DNA from 3 places in the Colwellia sp. KU-HH00111 genome. Region 1 is predicted to be linked to each of the others. Evidence: predicted binding sites of a transcription regulator. Region 1 holds the regulator's gene; each other region holds the start of a gene.
What was found. Region 1 encodes FNR, which switches genes on or off when oxygen is low (the NO sensors DNR and NnrR bind a similar motif). Its sites were predicted from a motif close to TTGATCTAGATCAA; they were not measured.
Positions count from the first base shown of each region.

Region 2: ABXG98_RS00545 (nitrate reductase subunit alpha) is a predicted target of FNR. The motif match lies at 2,735-2,748, and genes of this name have one in related genera.
Region 3: ABXG98_RS17840 (adenosylcobalamin-dependent ribonucleoside-diphosphate reductase) is a predicted target of FNR. The motif match lies at 2,350-2,363, and genes of this name have one in related genera.

Region 1 covers NZ_BAABWO010000011.1:49,416-54,590, reverse strand. Annotated here, with positions in the region: gene ABXG98_RS17025 (heavy metal translocating P-type ATPase) at 1-2,250, shown strand, start outside; gene ccoS (cbb3-type cytochrome oxidase assembly protein CcoS) at 2,299-2,511, shown strand; gene ABXG98_RS17015 (sulfite exporter TauE/SafE family protein) at 2,508-3,227, shown strand; gene fnr (fumarate/nitrate reduction transcriptional regulator Fnr) at 3,306-4,025, shown strand; gene uspE (universal stress protein UspE) at 4,184-5,122, shown strand.
Region 2 covers NZ_BAABWO010000001.1:136,967-142,141, forward strand. Annotated here, with positions in the region: gene ABXG98_RS00545 (nitrate reductase subunit alpha) at 1-2,590, opposite strand, end outside; gene ABXG98_RS00550 (MFS transporter) at 2,774-4,378, opposite strand; gene ABXG98_RS00555 (histidine kinase) at 4,795-5,175, shown strand, end outside.
Region 3 covers NZ_BAABWO010000012.1:82,284-87,458, forward strand. Annotated here, with positions in the region: gene ilvA (threonine ammonia-lyase, biosynthetic) at 1-912, shown strand, start outside; gene ABXG98_RS17835 (prohibitin family protein) at 1,093-2,025, shown strand; gene ABXG98_RS17840 (adenosylcobalamin-dependent ribonucleoside-diphosphate reductase) at 2,451-4,661, shown strand; gene ABXG98_RS17845 (vitamin B12-dependent ribonucleotide reductase) at 4,741-5,175, shown strand, end outside.

The DNA.
Region 1 (5,175 bases):
CAACTAAAGAAAAATAAATTACTTGACCAAGCTGCGCTTCAAAGTGAATTTATTTACCAAGATCATGGAGTTAAAGAAGCAATATTAACCGTTGATGGTATCAGCTGTGCCGCCTGTGCTTGGTTAATTGAAATGCAACTAACTAAATTAACCGGGCTTGTTTCAATCAGTGTTAATGCGACCACCCAGCGCGCAACGGTAAAATGGCAAGATGACGTCATAAAGTTGAGTGCCATTCTCAACGCTATCGAGCAAATTGGCTATCAAGCGCTGCCTTTTAAAGCCAATGAAATAGAACAGCGAAATAAAGTAATGGGAAAGGTGTTTATTAAACGATTAGGTATCAGTGGCATTTTAATGATGCAAATTATGATGATAGCTATTGGTTTATATTTTGGCGCATTTTCTGGTATGGCAGAGCATAATAAGTACTACTTGCGCTGGGTTAGCTTTATTTTAGCAATTCCTATCGTATCTTACGGCGCTTACCCCTTTTATGTAGGGGCAATCAACACCTTAAAAATAAAACGTTTGTCTATGGATGTTCCGGTATCTATCGCTATTATTTTAGCTTTTAGTGCAAGCGCATGGGCTACCGTGACCGCACAAGGTGAAGTATATTTTGAGTCTGTTTCAATGTTTACTTTTCTGTTACTCATTGGCAAGTTTTTAGAGTTTAGAGCACGATCTCATGCTGCTCAAGTTTCCGCCAACTTATTGAAACTGATGCCAATGACAGCAACAAAAATAGCACGAGTGAACGACACTCAATCTAAAATCAACAACGAAGCATCAAAAGAACTATTAGTTGCAGCCAAACAATTAGTCGCAGGTGATTTAGTGCTAATTAAGCCAGGTGAGGTGATACCAGCTGATGGTTTAATTATCAGCGGTAGTAGCCAAATTAATGAAGCAATGCTCACTGGCGAGCAAACTCCGGTAAATAAAGCCACTGATGATACAGTATTCGCTGGCACTATTAATAGTGATGGTAATCTAACCGTGCAAGTAACGCAGCCTAGCAACCAATCATTTTTAAGCCAATTGATCCGCTTAAGTGAACAATCACAAGCGCATAAACCTAAACTAGCCCAGTTTTCAGATACGGTTGCGCAATTTTTTGTTGCTATAATTTTAGTAACCGCGATAGCCACTGCTATTTATTGGCAGCAACACTTACCTGAAGAAGCTTTTTGGATAACCTTATCGGTATTAGTTGCCACCTGCCCTTGCGCACTATCTTTAGCCACCCCTACGGCATTAACGTGTGCAACAACACGATTAAATAATGAAGGCATTATGATTAAATCGGCACATGTAATGGAAACAATGCCAAACATCGAGTGTTATGCTTTTGATAAGACAGGTACATTAACTACGGGAGAGTTTACCCTCGCCAAAGTTGATATAATTAACCATGCTGAGCATATAAATAGTTATTCCACAGCACAAGTTTTAGCTATCGCCGCCGCATTAGAATCCTACTCCGAGCACCCTCTAGCTAAGCCTTTTGCTCAGTATCGTGATTTTAGTTTACCCATCAACACGGTAAAAGTTTTGTCTGGCAGAGGCGTTATTGGCACAGTCAATGGTCAATGCTATAAAATCGGTAAAGCAAGTTGGCTATTAAACGCTAAAGCGCAAGTAAAACAGCCTGAGTATCTAAATGCATCTTGTTTATTAGTGGCCGAAGATAAAATCATAGCAGCCTTTTATCTGGTTGATAAAATACGTTCTGACGGGCACTCCCTCCTTGAGCAATTAAATAAAAGTCACCGCACGATAATGCTCTCAGGTGATAATCAATATGCCTGTGAAAAATTAGCAAAACAGTTATCAATACCTCAGTGTTATGCTAATTTAAGTGCCAAAGATAAAATGACCGTGTTACAGCAACAACAAAGTGAACAAGGGGCCACCGTTGCCATGGTTGGCGACGGTGTTAATGACTCGCCAGTATTCGGTGCTGCCCACGTCTCTATTGCTATGGGTTGTGGAACTGATATTGCAAAAAGCGGCGCTGACGTTATTTTATTAAATAATAAACTGAGTAGTATACTTACCTTAGCGAACATAGCAGCTAAAACCAAGCGCATCATTTTTCAAAATTACCTGTGGGCGTTCGGTTATAATGCTATTGTGCTACCTTTAGCTGTGAGTGGTTTTATTACCCCATATTTAGCTGTTATAGGTATGTCTGCGAGTTCTATTTTAGTTATTACCAATTCACTGCGCTTACTGAAAAAGTAACGCTAACCTTTACAGCGTCTGCTGGGGTTTATTGTAAGAGTCAAAGTAATGAGCATTATTTATATTTTAATTCCAATCGCGGTGTTATTAACAGCCCTTGGGGTCTATCTGTTTTTTTGGGCGGTGAAAACTGAGCAGTTTGATGATCTAGAAAAGCAAGGGATGAGTATTCTATTTGACGAAAAAGAACAAGGTGACACTGAACAAACAACGAATAAAGCGATTAGACATAACTCTGAGGATGAAAATCCAAGCAAATGAATATCGATATATTCTCCGCTTTTCTAATTGGTCTGGTTGGCTCAGGACATTGTATTGTTATGTGTGGTGGGATTACGACTATGCTAACTTCTGCCCTACCTACAACGATTAAAGACCCACAGCAAATTCCAGTAAACAATCAAAAAATTAGCTCCAAAAAAGTTAATAAAACCGCGTTGATTTTTTGCTATAATTTTGGACGTATAGCTTCATATAGCCTTATTGGCGCTATTGTTGGTTTTACTGGCTCAATTGCCGCCAAAAATATTGGTATACCATTAGCTGGGTTAAGAATGTTTTCTGCCTTATTTCTTATATTGCTTGGCTTATATTTAGGTCAGTGGCTAATGTGGCTTAATCATGTAGAAGCGCTAGGTAAAAAACTGTGGCAAAAAATTTCACCGTTAGCAACAAAAGCCATACCTGTAGACTCCCCAACAAAAGCATTAACTTTAGGGGCAATATGGGGTTGGTTACCCTGTGGGTTAGTCTATTCTACATTAACATGGGCTTTAGCTAGCGCTGATATCGTCACAGGTGCAGGTATTATGCTCTTTTTTGGTTTAGGCACCCTACCTGCACTATTAACCTTATCCATCGGCTTCAATAGCATAAAAAACAACCTAGTCAAGCCGGCTTTTAGAAAAACAATGGCTTTAGTGCTTATTCCTTTAGGTATTTATAGTTTTATTGTTGCATATCAACAAATGTTTTAATACCATAGTCAAATACATGAAATAAGAGTAACTACTTTAAAAGTTACAACAGCTATTTCTTCAAAAGATGAGTCTCGCATGCCTAATAAGAGTTGCCCTGGCACACAGCACATTAGTTGCCAAAATTGTAGTATCAGTGAGCTTTGCTTACCTTTTACGCTAAATGAACAAGAGCTAACTACCCTTGATGATATTATTGATCGGAAGCGCCCTATTCATAAAGGCGATAAACTTTTTACTGATGGTCAGGAAATGCATGCATTGTTTGCCATTCGTTCCGGTACTTTTAAAACCTTTACGGTCAATGAACAAGGTGAAGAACAAATCACAGGCTTTCATTTAGCCGGTGATTTACTTGGGTTTGATGCCATTGCAGATACAGAGCACAAAAGCTTTGCTCAAGCGCTTGAAACGTCAATGGTCTGTGAAATACCCTATGACAATTTAGATACCTTATCTAACACTATGCCAAAACTTAAAAAGCAGGTGTTACGTTTAATGAGTAATGAAATACGTACTGATCAAGAAATGCTAACATTGCTCAACCGAAAAAATGCTGAGCAACGAGTTGCTACTTTCTTAGTGAGCTTAAGCGAACGCTATCACGCCCGCGGTCTTTCTCCTGCCGAGTTTCGCTTAACTATGACACGCAGTGATATTGGTAATTATATTGGCCTAACAGTTGAAACTATCAGCCGATTATTGAACCGCTTTCACAAAAACGGCTTAATTAACGTTGATGGCAAGCTAATCAGTATTTTAGATATTGATCAATTAACTGATTGCGCTGAATTATAATTCTCCTCCTTATAGCTGATATCGATACACCTCGATATCAGCGTATCTAAAGCCTACCTAACCCATAGAAAATTGATTTAAAACAAGCATTAATTCCCAACCTTTGCTATAAATTAACTAGAGTATAGTTTTATAAACAAATAACAATGGGATTTATCATGGAAACTTATCAAAATATATTGGTTGTTATCGATCCAACAACGGATGAACAAAAAGCGTTAAAAAGAGCAATAGATCTAGCGACCAGCATCAAAGCTACTGACAGACAAGTTAAAGTAAGCGCCTTTTTGAGTATTTTTGATTTTTCTTACGAAATGACCACTATTTTATCCAGTGATGAACGCGATGTTATGCGCCAATCTGTCATTAAAGATAAAGAACTTTGGTTACAAAACATCATTGATGAGTTAAAGCCAACAATTGAGATTAATTGCCAAGTAGTTTGGCATAACCGTCCTTTTGAAGCCATTATAGAGCGTGTAATTAAGGATGATTATGATCTTGTCATCAAAGGCACTCACCAACACGATAAATTAAAATCTGTGGTTTTTACTCCCACAGATTGGCATATCCTACGTAAATGTCCTTGTCCGGTATTACTAGTAAAAGAGCATGAATGGCCAAATAATGGAAATATTCTTGCTGCACTTAATGTTGGCAGTGACGAGGAAGAGCATCACTCGTTAAATATAAAAATAACTAAAGAGGCCAAACAGCTAGCTGGGCTTATTCAAGCCAATGTGCATTTAGTGAATTCTTTTCCTGGCACCCCAGTCAATATTGCCATTGAAATTCCTGAGTTTAACGCTAACGAATATAATGACACTATGCATAAACATCATGAGCAGGCGATGATTTCACATGCTAACCAATTTGATATTAGCGTCGCTAACACCCATGTTGAAGAAGGCCTTCCTGAAACAGTAATAGAGCAAGTCGCTAACAAAATTGATGCAGAGCTTGTTATTTTGGGTACAGTGGGTAGAACAGGGTTTTCAGCGGCTCTCATTGGCAATACTGCTGAACATGTTATTGATCAACTCAATTGTGACGTACTTGCCCTTAAACCCGACGGTTATACTTCACCCTTGCAATAGCACGACGGCGAATATTGAGATCACGAACAACGGTAAGCTTAATAGTTAAACTT
Region 2 (5,175 bases), on a different contig from region 1:
GTGCTAATTCACCTTCAGTATCATGTAACATAGGGATAGTAACAAAATCTGTTTCTTCGCCTAAATGACCCACACAAACTTCAGAGAATTTCTTGGCGATGCCTTTGTAAATTTCCCAATCTGATTTCGCTTCCCACGCAGGATCAACAGCTGTTGATAATGGGTGAATAAATGGATGCATATCAGAGGTGTTTAAATCATCTTTTTCATACCAACAAGCCGTTGGTAAGATAATGTCAGAGTACATACACGTAGAAGACATACGGAAATCTAACGTTGTTACTAGGTCTAATTTACCTGTAGCAGCATTATCAACCCATTCAGCTTCTTTTGGTTTTATGCCGCCGTGAGCGCCATTATCCTCATTCAATACACTTTCTCTTTCAGCACCTAAAAGGTACTTAAGCATGTATTCATGACCTTTACCTGATGAACCAAGTAAGTTTGAACGCCAGATAAACATATTACGCGGGAAGTTTTCTGGTGCATCTGGTGCTTCACAAGCAAACTTGATGTCACCTGATTTAAGCTGTTGAACAGCAAAATCTTTTGCTTCCATACCAGCGGCTTTTGCATCTTTAGTTAACTGAAGCGGGTTCATGTTAATTTGCGGTGCTGAAGGTAACCAACCCATGCGCTCTGCACGGATGTTGTAATCAAGCTGATGCTCGTCAAAGTCGTTTTTGTTAGCAAGAGGAGACAATACTTCATGCATACTTACTTTTTCATGACGCCATTGTGAAGAATGGTTGTAGAAGAAAGAAGTACCATTCATTTGACGTGGCGGCTTAGACCAATCCAAACCAAATGCTAGTGGTTGCCAACCTGTTTGAGGGCGTAATTTTTCTTGACCAACATAATGTGACCAACCACCACCTGATTGACCAACACAACCACACATCATAACCATATTGATCAGGCCACGATAGTTCATGTCCATGTGATACCAATGGTTCATTGCCGCTCCGACAATAATCATTGATTTACCTTTGGTTTTGTCAGCAGTGTCAGCGAATTCACGGGCAATTTTAATTACTTTTGAGCGATCAAGCCCTGTAATTTTTTCTTGCCATGCTGGTGTACCTGGAATGTCATCATCGTAACTAGTCGCAACATTACCGCCACCTAAACCACGGTCAATACCATAGTTAGCCATCATTAAATCGTAAACAGTCGCTACTAAGTATTCTTTACCATCAGCACCAGTAATAGTTTTACTTGGCACGTTACGAACTTGAATTTCTTCTTGATCACAACCTGTCCACGCACTGTTAGTGTTGTTTGCCGCAAAGTGAGGGAAAGCAACAGGCGTTACATCGCCGCCAATTTGAGACAATTGAAGTTTAGTTTCAGCGCCAGTTTTACCGTCACGCTCTTCAATGTTCCACTTGCCTTTTTCACCCCAACGGTAACCGATAGAGCCTTGTGGAGAAACTAATTCATTTGAGTTTTCATCAAAGGCAATGGTTTTCCATTCTGGATTATTTTCTTGGCCTAAATCACCTGCTAGATCACTAGCACGCAAGAAACGTGTAGTTGCAAATGAGTTATCGTCATGTTTTTCTAATACCACTAACATAGGGAAGTCGGTATATTGACGAACATAACTAGTGAAGTATTCACTTGGTTTTTCTAAATGGAACTCTTTCAAAATAACGTGGCCAAAGGCCATGCCTAACGCTGCATCAGTACCCTGTTTAGGGTTTAACCATTCATCAGTAAGTTTTGACACTTCTGCATAATCTGGTGTGATTGAAACAGTTTTAGCACCTTTATAACGAACTTCTGTAAAGAAATGCGCATCAGGTGTACGAGTTTGAGGAATATTAGAACCCCAAGCAATGATATAGTTTGAGTTATACCAATCAGCAGATTCAGGCACATCTGTTTGCTCACCCCAAACCATTGGAGATGCTGGTGGTAAATCACAATACCAATCGTAGAAGCTTAAACATACACCACCGATTAGTGACAAGTAACGAGCACCTGCCGCATAAGAAACCATTGACATCGCTGGAATTGGCGAGAAGCCAATAACACGGTCAGGACCAAAGGTTTTAGTGGTATAAACGTTTGCCGCTGCAATAATTTCGTTTACTTCTTCCCATGAAGAACGCACGAATCCACCTAAACCACGTTTAGACTTGTATGATTTAGTTTTTGCTTCATCAGAAACAATTGAGCCCCACGCATCAACTGGATCTTGAGTTGCACGCGCTGCACGCCATAATTTTAATAAAGGCTTACGTACTTTAGGGTATTTTAAACGGTTAGCGCTGTATAAATACCAAGAGTAACTTGCACCACGAGGACAGCCGCGTGGTTCATGGTTAGGTAAGTCAGGGCGAGTACGTGGGTAATCAGTTTGCTGAGTTTCCCAAGTGACCAAACCATTTTTTACGTAAATTTTCCAAGAACAAGAACCCGTACAGTTTACCCCGTGGGTAGAACGTACGATTTTGTCGTGTTGCCAGCGTTGACGATAGCTGTTTTCCCATTCACGATTTTCATTGGTAGTATCACCATGACCATCGCTGAATTCGCCTGTTTTCTTTTTTAAGAATTGTAAGCGATCAAGAAAGTTACTCATCTTTTTTCTCCGTTGAAGTGATACCTATACTCTTAATGTGTGCTCTCAAGCATAGGTACAACCGATTATGAAATTTTATAATAGTATAAAAATGCGGTTTACCATAAAGTGTCAGACATCATACCGGTAAACCAAAACTGAGAGTTGACCTGAATCAACTCTCAACAATAAACCCTAAAAAAATTATGGGTTTTGATGTTCTGCGCCTGGACGTAAATAAAACCACCAGTTAATGCCAATACAAACCGCGTAGAAAATAGCAAAACCAATTAACGCATTTTCTGGTGTGGTTAGTTTGATTTGCTCACCTAATACTTTCGGAATATAAAAAGCGCCATATGCGGCTACTGCTGAAGTCCAACCTAGTACAGGTCCGGCTTGCTCTTTGTTAAATACCATTGAAACAGTACGGAAAGTTGAACCGTTACCAATACCTGTAGCTGCAAATAAGAATAGGAATAAAATAAAGAATTGTACAAAATATTCTTCAGGGGTTGCACTGGCGTATGCTGCTTTCATGTAATAAGCAACACCTAACGCGCTCACTACCATGACAGCTGAACAGTATTGAGTTACTTTAGCGCCGCCCATTTTATCTGCCATCCAACCACCTACAGGGCGAATTAAAGCACCGATAAAGGCTCCCATCCAGGCAAACATTAATGCACTAGGACCGTTAGCATTTACTGTATCATGAGTCATTACACCATCAACCATAATATGTTGGTAACCGAAAATAACTTTGATAGAAAGCGGGAACGCCGCAGCAAAACCGATGAAAGAACCAAACGTCATGGTATAAATAATACTCATTACCCAAGTATGTGGGTTATTAAATATTTTATATTGACGATCCAGGTTTTGACGGATTTTGCCAGGTAAAAACTTCAGTAGCATTACAGTAGCGCCAACAACACCTACTAATACCATTTCTTTAGGAACACCAAAACCAGAGCCATTAACTTTTTCTGGTAAAATCAACCATAAACCAACGATTGCTGTACCAAAACCTATTAATAACATCGCAGAGATAATGCCGAATGAAATCACTGGATTAGGTAAATCAGGTGTCACATGTTCAGCTTTGATATTATTCATACCGAACCAGCCAAAAATAGCTAAAGGTATTAATAAGAATAACCAAACATAGCCAGCATTGAATATCCAAGCATCTGAACCTGCAGGAATTTTACCAATTAGCGTTCCTGAAGTATTTACTAAGGTCATCGGCTCACCACCAAATAAACCAAAGGTCATAACTAGTGGCACTAAAATTTGCATGGTTGTCACACCAAAGTTACCTAAACCAGCATTTAAACCAAGTGCTAAACCTTGCTGTTTTTTCGGGTAAAAGAAAGAAATATTTGACATTGAGGAAGCGAAGTTACCACCACCAAAGCCAGATAAAAGCGCTAGACCTTGAAACACCCATAAAGGGGTATTCATATCTTGTAACGCAATACCGGTACCAATAGCGGGAAGCATTAATAATGCGGTGGTAAATACGATAGTGTTACGACCACCACACATGCGAATAAAGAAGCTACTGGGAATACGCAGCGTTGCACCAGTTAAACCAGAAATTGCCATTAAGGTGAATAATTCTGATTTTTCAAAAGGAAAACCTAAGTTTAACATTTGAACGGTGATGATGCCCCAGTATAGCCATACCGCGAAACCACATAATAGGCTAGGGATAGAGAGCCAAAGATTGCGGCTAGCAATCTTTTTACCTTCACTGTCCCAAAATTTGGGATCTTCTACGTCCCATTTTTGAATATCTGACATTGTCTACTCCAATTCATCAGTCATGTAATGCTTATTTCACCTTTGCTTGAGTCTTTCTTCAACGTTATTTGCTAAAGCGTAGTGTGAAACAACCAATTGTTGCGTTTAGTTTTCTAAAGCGTGTTTTAATTTTCTGACCGTAAAGTAACAAGCAGTTCATTAGATATAGTTGATCTGGATCAAGGTGCAAGTGCTAGTTGGTCTTGCTAAGGTACATTTGTACCACTTAAGTGGTAGTTTGTTTTTTGTTTTAACTTGTTGTTTTTGTGGGCTTTCTGTGTGTTTTTGTTCGAGAGGTAGTATATGCTGCAGCGCTTTAACTATTTGGTGGTAGTAATAGTAAATTTCTATTTTCTTGGGATAACGATAAAAAATTAGGTATGCTGCTTTTACTTGAAATTAATAAAAAGTAAATCATGGCAACAAACTCCCCAATCAACTCTAGTTCTTCGTTGATAGCACGCGCAGGACAAATAATGGCGGTTATCATTATGCTCGGCATAGTTAGCATGGTTTCTTCAATGTTAGTCACTGAAAGTCTTGATGGTGATGCGGCACAAATAAATAAAGCTGGGGCGCTGAGAATGCAAGCAGTGCGAATTTCTAGAGCTTATTTCGTCAATGACTACTCAGCGACTCAAAAGGTCAACGCCGAAATTGCTGTTTTTAATGAGCATCTAGCTGATTTGTTTAATAAGAATCAGCTAGATGATGAACAAGATACTGCTATAGCTAAGCAATATCAGAAAATTAAAACCTTATGGCAGACGTTAAGTCGTCACAGCTTACCGGTGAAT
Region 3 (5,175 bases), on a different contig from region 1:
GAGGCCGAAGACTCCGCTTGCTTAAAAGCAGCCTTAGCTGCAGGCAAGCCGGTTGATTTACCGCAAGTAGGGTTATTTGCTGATGGTGTGGCAGTGAAACGTATTGGTGAACATACCTTTGGTTTAATTCAACATTACTGCGATGAAGTGATTACGGTAACAACCGATGAAATATGTGCGTCAATTAAAGATATTTTTGAACAGACACGTGTAATTGCTGAGCCTGCAGGTGCCTTGTCTTTAGCTGGTTTGCAAAAGTATTGCTCGATCACTGATGCAAATAATCAGTCTTTAGTCGCCATCTTATCAGGGGCAAATATGAACTTTCATACCTTGCGGTATGTGTCTGAACGCTGTGAATTAGGCGAGAAAAAAGAAGCCATTTTAGCGGTTACCATTCCTGAAGAAAAAGGCAGTTTTAAACGTTTTTGCCAAACCATTGGTAACAAAGCAATTACCGAATTCAACTACCGTTTTACCGGCGAACCTACCGCTAATGTATTTGTTGGCGTACGGTTAAGCGGCAGTGTTGAAGAGCGCTGTCAATTACTTGAGGAGTTAGCAAGCGCTGACTATCATGTTAACGATTTTACTGACAATGAACTGGCAAAATTACATGTTCGCTACATGATTGGTGGAAAAAATCATACTAATAGCATCAATGAACGATTGTTCAGCTTTGAGTTTCCTGAGCACCCCGGCGCCCTAGAAAAATTTCTAGATGCCATGGGCGAACTGTTTAATATTACCCTGTTTCATTATCGAAACCATGGCGCAGCCTTTGGTCAAGTATTGGCGGGGTTTGAAGTTAGCACCTCTAAAGAAGTTGAATTTTTTCAGCATTTAAACGCTCTTGGCTATCAATACAAAGAAGCAACCGACAACCTTGCCTATCAAGAATTTCTCAACTAAAAAGCTGCTTTCTAACCATAAAAACTAGCAGATATCCAAAATCGCTTGACATATTATGTCAAGCGATTTACTTTATTAATGGTCTTAGGGCTACAAATTAGTACTATATACGGGCCCCAACTGCTGATAAAAACTAACGAATAGCAAAAATACAACCATAAAAATAAATAAGGAAAATATATGTTAAACAAAGGATTAGCTACAAAAAACGTAAATATTGATACCACAGTAGCAACCAAACACATTGGAAAAGCGGTACTAGCGGCGATCACCGCCATTGTACTTTGGCAAGTTTTTTACACCATAGATGAAGGACACGTAGGCATAGTTAAGCGCTTCGGCGAAGCGACTACGCAAGTAAACCCAGGTTTGCACACTAAAATTCCCTTTGCTGATTCTATTGAAGAATTAGAGATCCGTACCCGTAAAAATTCTGAATCACTTAAAGCTTCAACCTTTGAACAAATGCCAGTACAAGCCGAGGTGTCGGTAAACTGGACGGTAATACGTGCTGAAGCTTTTGAACTATATAAAGGATATGGTGGCTTAGATCAGTTTGAAAATCGCATTCTTGACCCACGCTTACGCTCTGCTACTAAAGATGCGTTAGCGCGATTCAAAGCAGAACAAATTGTACAAAACCGTGGCCAAGTCATTCAAAAAATCGAAGAAACACTATTAACAGCCATGCAAGACTTCCCTGTGAAACTTGATAGTGTACAAATTGAAAATTTAATTCTGCCGGCAAAATATTTACAAAGTATTGAAACCAAGCAAACAGAGAAAAATTTAGCCGCAGCAGAAAAGCATCGTCTAGAGCGACAAAAACTTGAAGCTCAACGTGAGGTGAATACTGCTGAAGCGAAACGTGATGCTGAAAAAGCTCGGGCTGATGGTAGCGCTTATGCCATTGAAATAGAAGCCAAAGCGCAAGCACAAGCAATACGTGTGAAAGGCTTAGCTGAAGCTGAGGCTATGCTTAAAAAAGCAGAAGCGATTAAAGCCAGCAAAACCTTAGTAGAATATATCAAAGCACAACAATGGGATGGTAAGTTACCCAGCACGGTTATGGGAAGCGGCCAAGATATTTTGTGGAATATGAAAGAAAAATAACTGAATCACTGCGCTACTTATACCATTAAGATAGTTATGTAGCGCAGCTACCATTGTTTCCACTTTCCTCTCAGTACTATCCTTATTATTACAACCCATAATGTCTGAAATTCGATCAAAGCATTTACTACTGAACGGACAAAACAGCAAAAGAGCTTGTTTTACTTATAAATTTAGCTAAATGTCATAAAAATCTATACAGCAAAATACGCTAAAAACAATCAAATTGATGCAAAAAACGTCTAACTGCCACTTTAAATAAGCACTATATATAGTATCAAAATAAATGTAGAATACCATATATAGTGTCACATCGATAAAAACTTGATCTCGATCAACTATTAAGCAGCACTTAATACTATATATTGTGTCACACAAAAATAAAAACACGCTCCTCGCGCACTATTCTTATGGAAAGACAAACAATGAAAGAACAAACCATCACGGATACACCCGAAACACTAGCTGTTTTTGATGCTAACCATCTACAGTTAGCATCCCTAGACATTTGGCGATCCAAGTACCAATTAAAAACCTCATCAGGCGAGCCTGTTGATAAAAACGTCATTGACACCTTTGAACGTGTTGCTAAAGCGATTGCCAGTGTTGAAACCACGCCTGCTAAACAAAAAAAGCATGGCGAAGAATTTCTTTGGGCATTAATGAATGGTGCAGTACCAGCAGGTCGGATCGTTTCAAATGCAGGTGCAGGTGCGCAAAAACCCGCCTCATCTACCATTAATTGTACTGTTTCAGCCACCATTGAAGATTCAATGCATGGTATTGTCGGTGAAGCCGTGAGTAAAGCGAGCTTAACGCTAAAAGCAGGTTGTGGTATCGGCTATGACTTCTCAACAATTCGACCTGACGGTGGCTATGTTGCAGGGGCTGGCGCAACCACCTCAGGGCCACTGCCGTTTATGGATATTTTCGATACCATGTGTAAAACCGTATCCTCTTCTGGTGGACGTCGTGGTGCACAAATGGGCACTATTGATTGTCAACATCCTGATATCATGTCGTTTATTAAAGCCAAGCGTGAAGATGGTCGTCTGCGTCAGTTTAATCTTTCTATCTTAATTACCGATCCCTTCATGGAAGCGGTTAAAGCCGATGCAGATTGGCAGTTAGTTTTCCCTACCAATAAAAATGAAATTGCGCTTGATGGTTTAGCCTTTGACGCAGAAAATAATACCGATGATGTTATCTGGCGCGAATGGCCACTTAATATGGACGGTTATCTAGTCAATGGTGCAGGCGAAACCGCCTGTAAAGTTTATCGCACTATCCGCGCGAAAAACTTGTGGAATATGATCATGAACGCCACTTATGATTATGCTGAGCCGGGTTTTATCCTGATCGACAAAGTCAATGAATATAACAACAATTGGTTTGGTGAGCTCATTCGCGCAACTAACCCTTGTGGCGAGCAACCACTTCCGCCAAATGGCTCATGCTTATTAGGCTCAATCAATTTAACCGCTTTTGTAAATAACCCGTTCACTGCACAAGCAAGCTTTGATTGGGATCGATTCAAAAAAGTGGTGCGAATTTTCACCCGCATGCTTGATAATGTGGTTGAAATTAATGGTTTACCTTTACCTGAGCAAGTTGCTGAAATTGAAAGCAAACGCCGCCATGGCATGGGCTATTTAGGCTTAGGATCTGCCATGACCATGTTGGGTATGAAGTATGGTAAAAACAATTCAGTGAAGTTCACTGATGAAGTTACTAAGCATTTAGCCATAGAGGGCTGGCGTGAAGCGACTAAACTTGCCAAAGAAAAAGGCGGCGCTCCTTTCTTAAATGACATGTATACCATCACTGGCGCTTTATTGCGTAAACGCCCTGAATTGGCCGACAAATATAAATTAGGTGATCAAGTTAAAGGGGTTGAATTACACCTTAATTATAGCCGATATATGAAAAACATTGTTGCCGAGTTAGGTGAAAAGTGGCTTGAAGAAGCGCTAACAACTGGATTACGTTTTACTCACCACAGCTCTATTGCACCAACAGGCACCATAGCACTGTCCATAGGCAATAACGCCAGTAATGGTATTGAGCCTAGCTTTGCTCATGACTACAAACGTAACGTCATCATTCCTGGAAAATCGACCAAACAACAAGTCAATGTTCGCTCTGCGGAAGTATTAGCCTATGAACGACTAATGAAAAGCACCCATGGTGATGATTGGCAGTTACCGATGATCAAAATGGGCACAGTATTATCATTAGATTTATCACAACTGCCAGAAAGCTTTGTTGATACCTCTACCGTTACCCCATCAGAACATGTTGCGGTACAAGCAGCGGCGCAGAAGTGGATTGATAGCTCAATCTCCAAAACAGTGAATATTCCAACGGAGTTCCCGTTCGAGCAGTTTGAAGATGTCTATTTAGAAGCTTACAAAGCAGGTTTAAAAGGCTGTACTACCTTTAGATTTAACCCTGAAAACTTTTCAGGAGTACTGGTTAATGAAGCAGATCTTGCCAATACCGAGTATCAATTTACCCTCGAAGATGGTGAAGTGATAAAAGTAAAAGGTAATGAAAAAGTCGTTTACGAAGGTCAAGAGCACATTGCTTCTAACTTATTTGAAGCCATTAAAGAAGGGCAATACGGCCGATTTTAACATCACACGTAACAAGCCTTGAAGCAAAACTAATTTAGTCGGCTGCTATAATTAGCAGCCATTTAAAAGAGAAAACATCATGACACAATCATCGTCGACGCCAAAACCTGTAGAAATCAGCAAAAAGATCACTGGCGTATCAGTAGTCAATAAAGACACCTCTACTGAAAACCCAGCACCAACAGCGCAATCACCTAAAGTTGAAGTTATTCAAGAGACTAAACGTCCAAAGCAATTAGACTCTAGAACCTATAAAATCAAAGCAACCACAGGTTATGAACATGCCTATTACGTGAGCATTTCAAACGTGGTACTCAATGAGGGCACACCGTTAGAAGAAGTACGTCCTTATGAAATCTTCATCAATACCAAAGACAAAATAAATGTTCAATGGGTACACGCCTTAACCTTTATGATGTCAGCCATCTTTCGTAAAGGCGGTGAATACATGTTCTTACTTGATGAATTACGCGAAGTATCTTCACCCAATGCTGGCTGGTTTGGTCAACATACC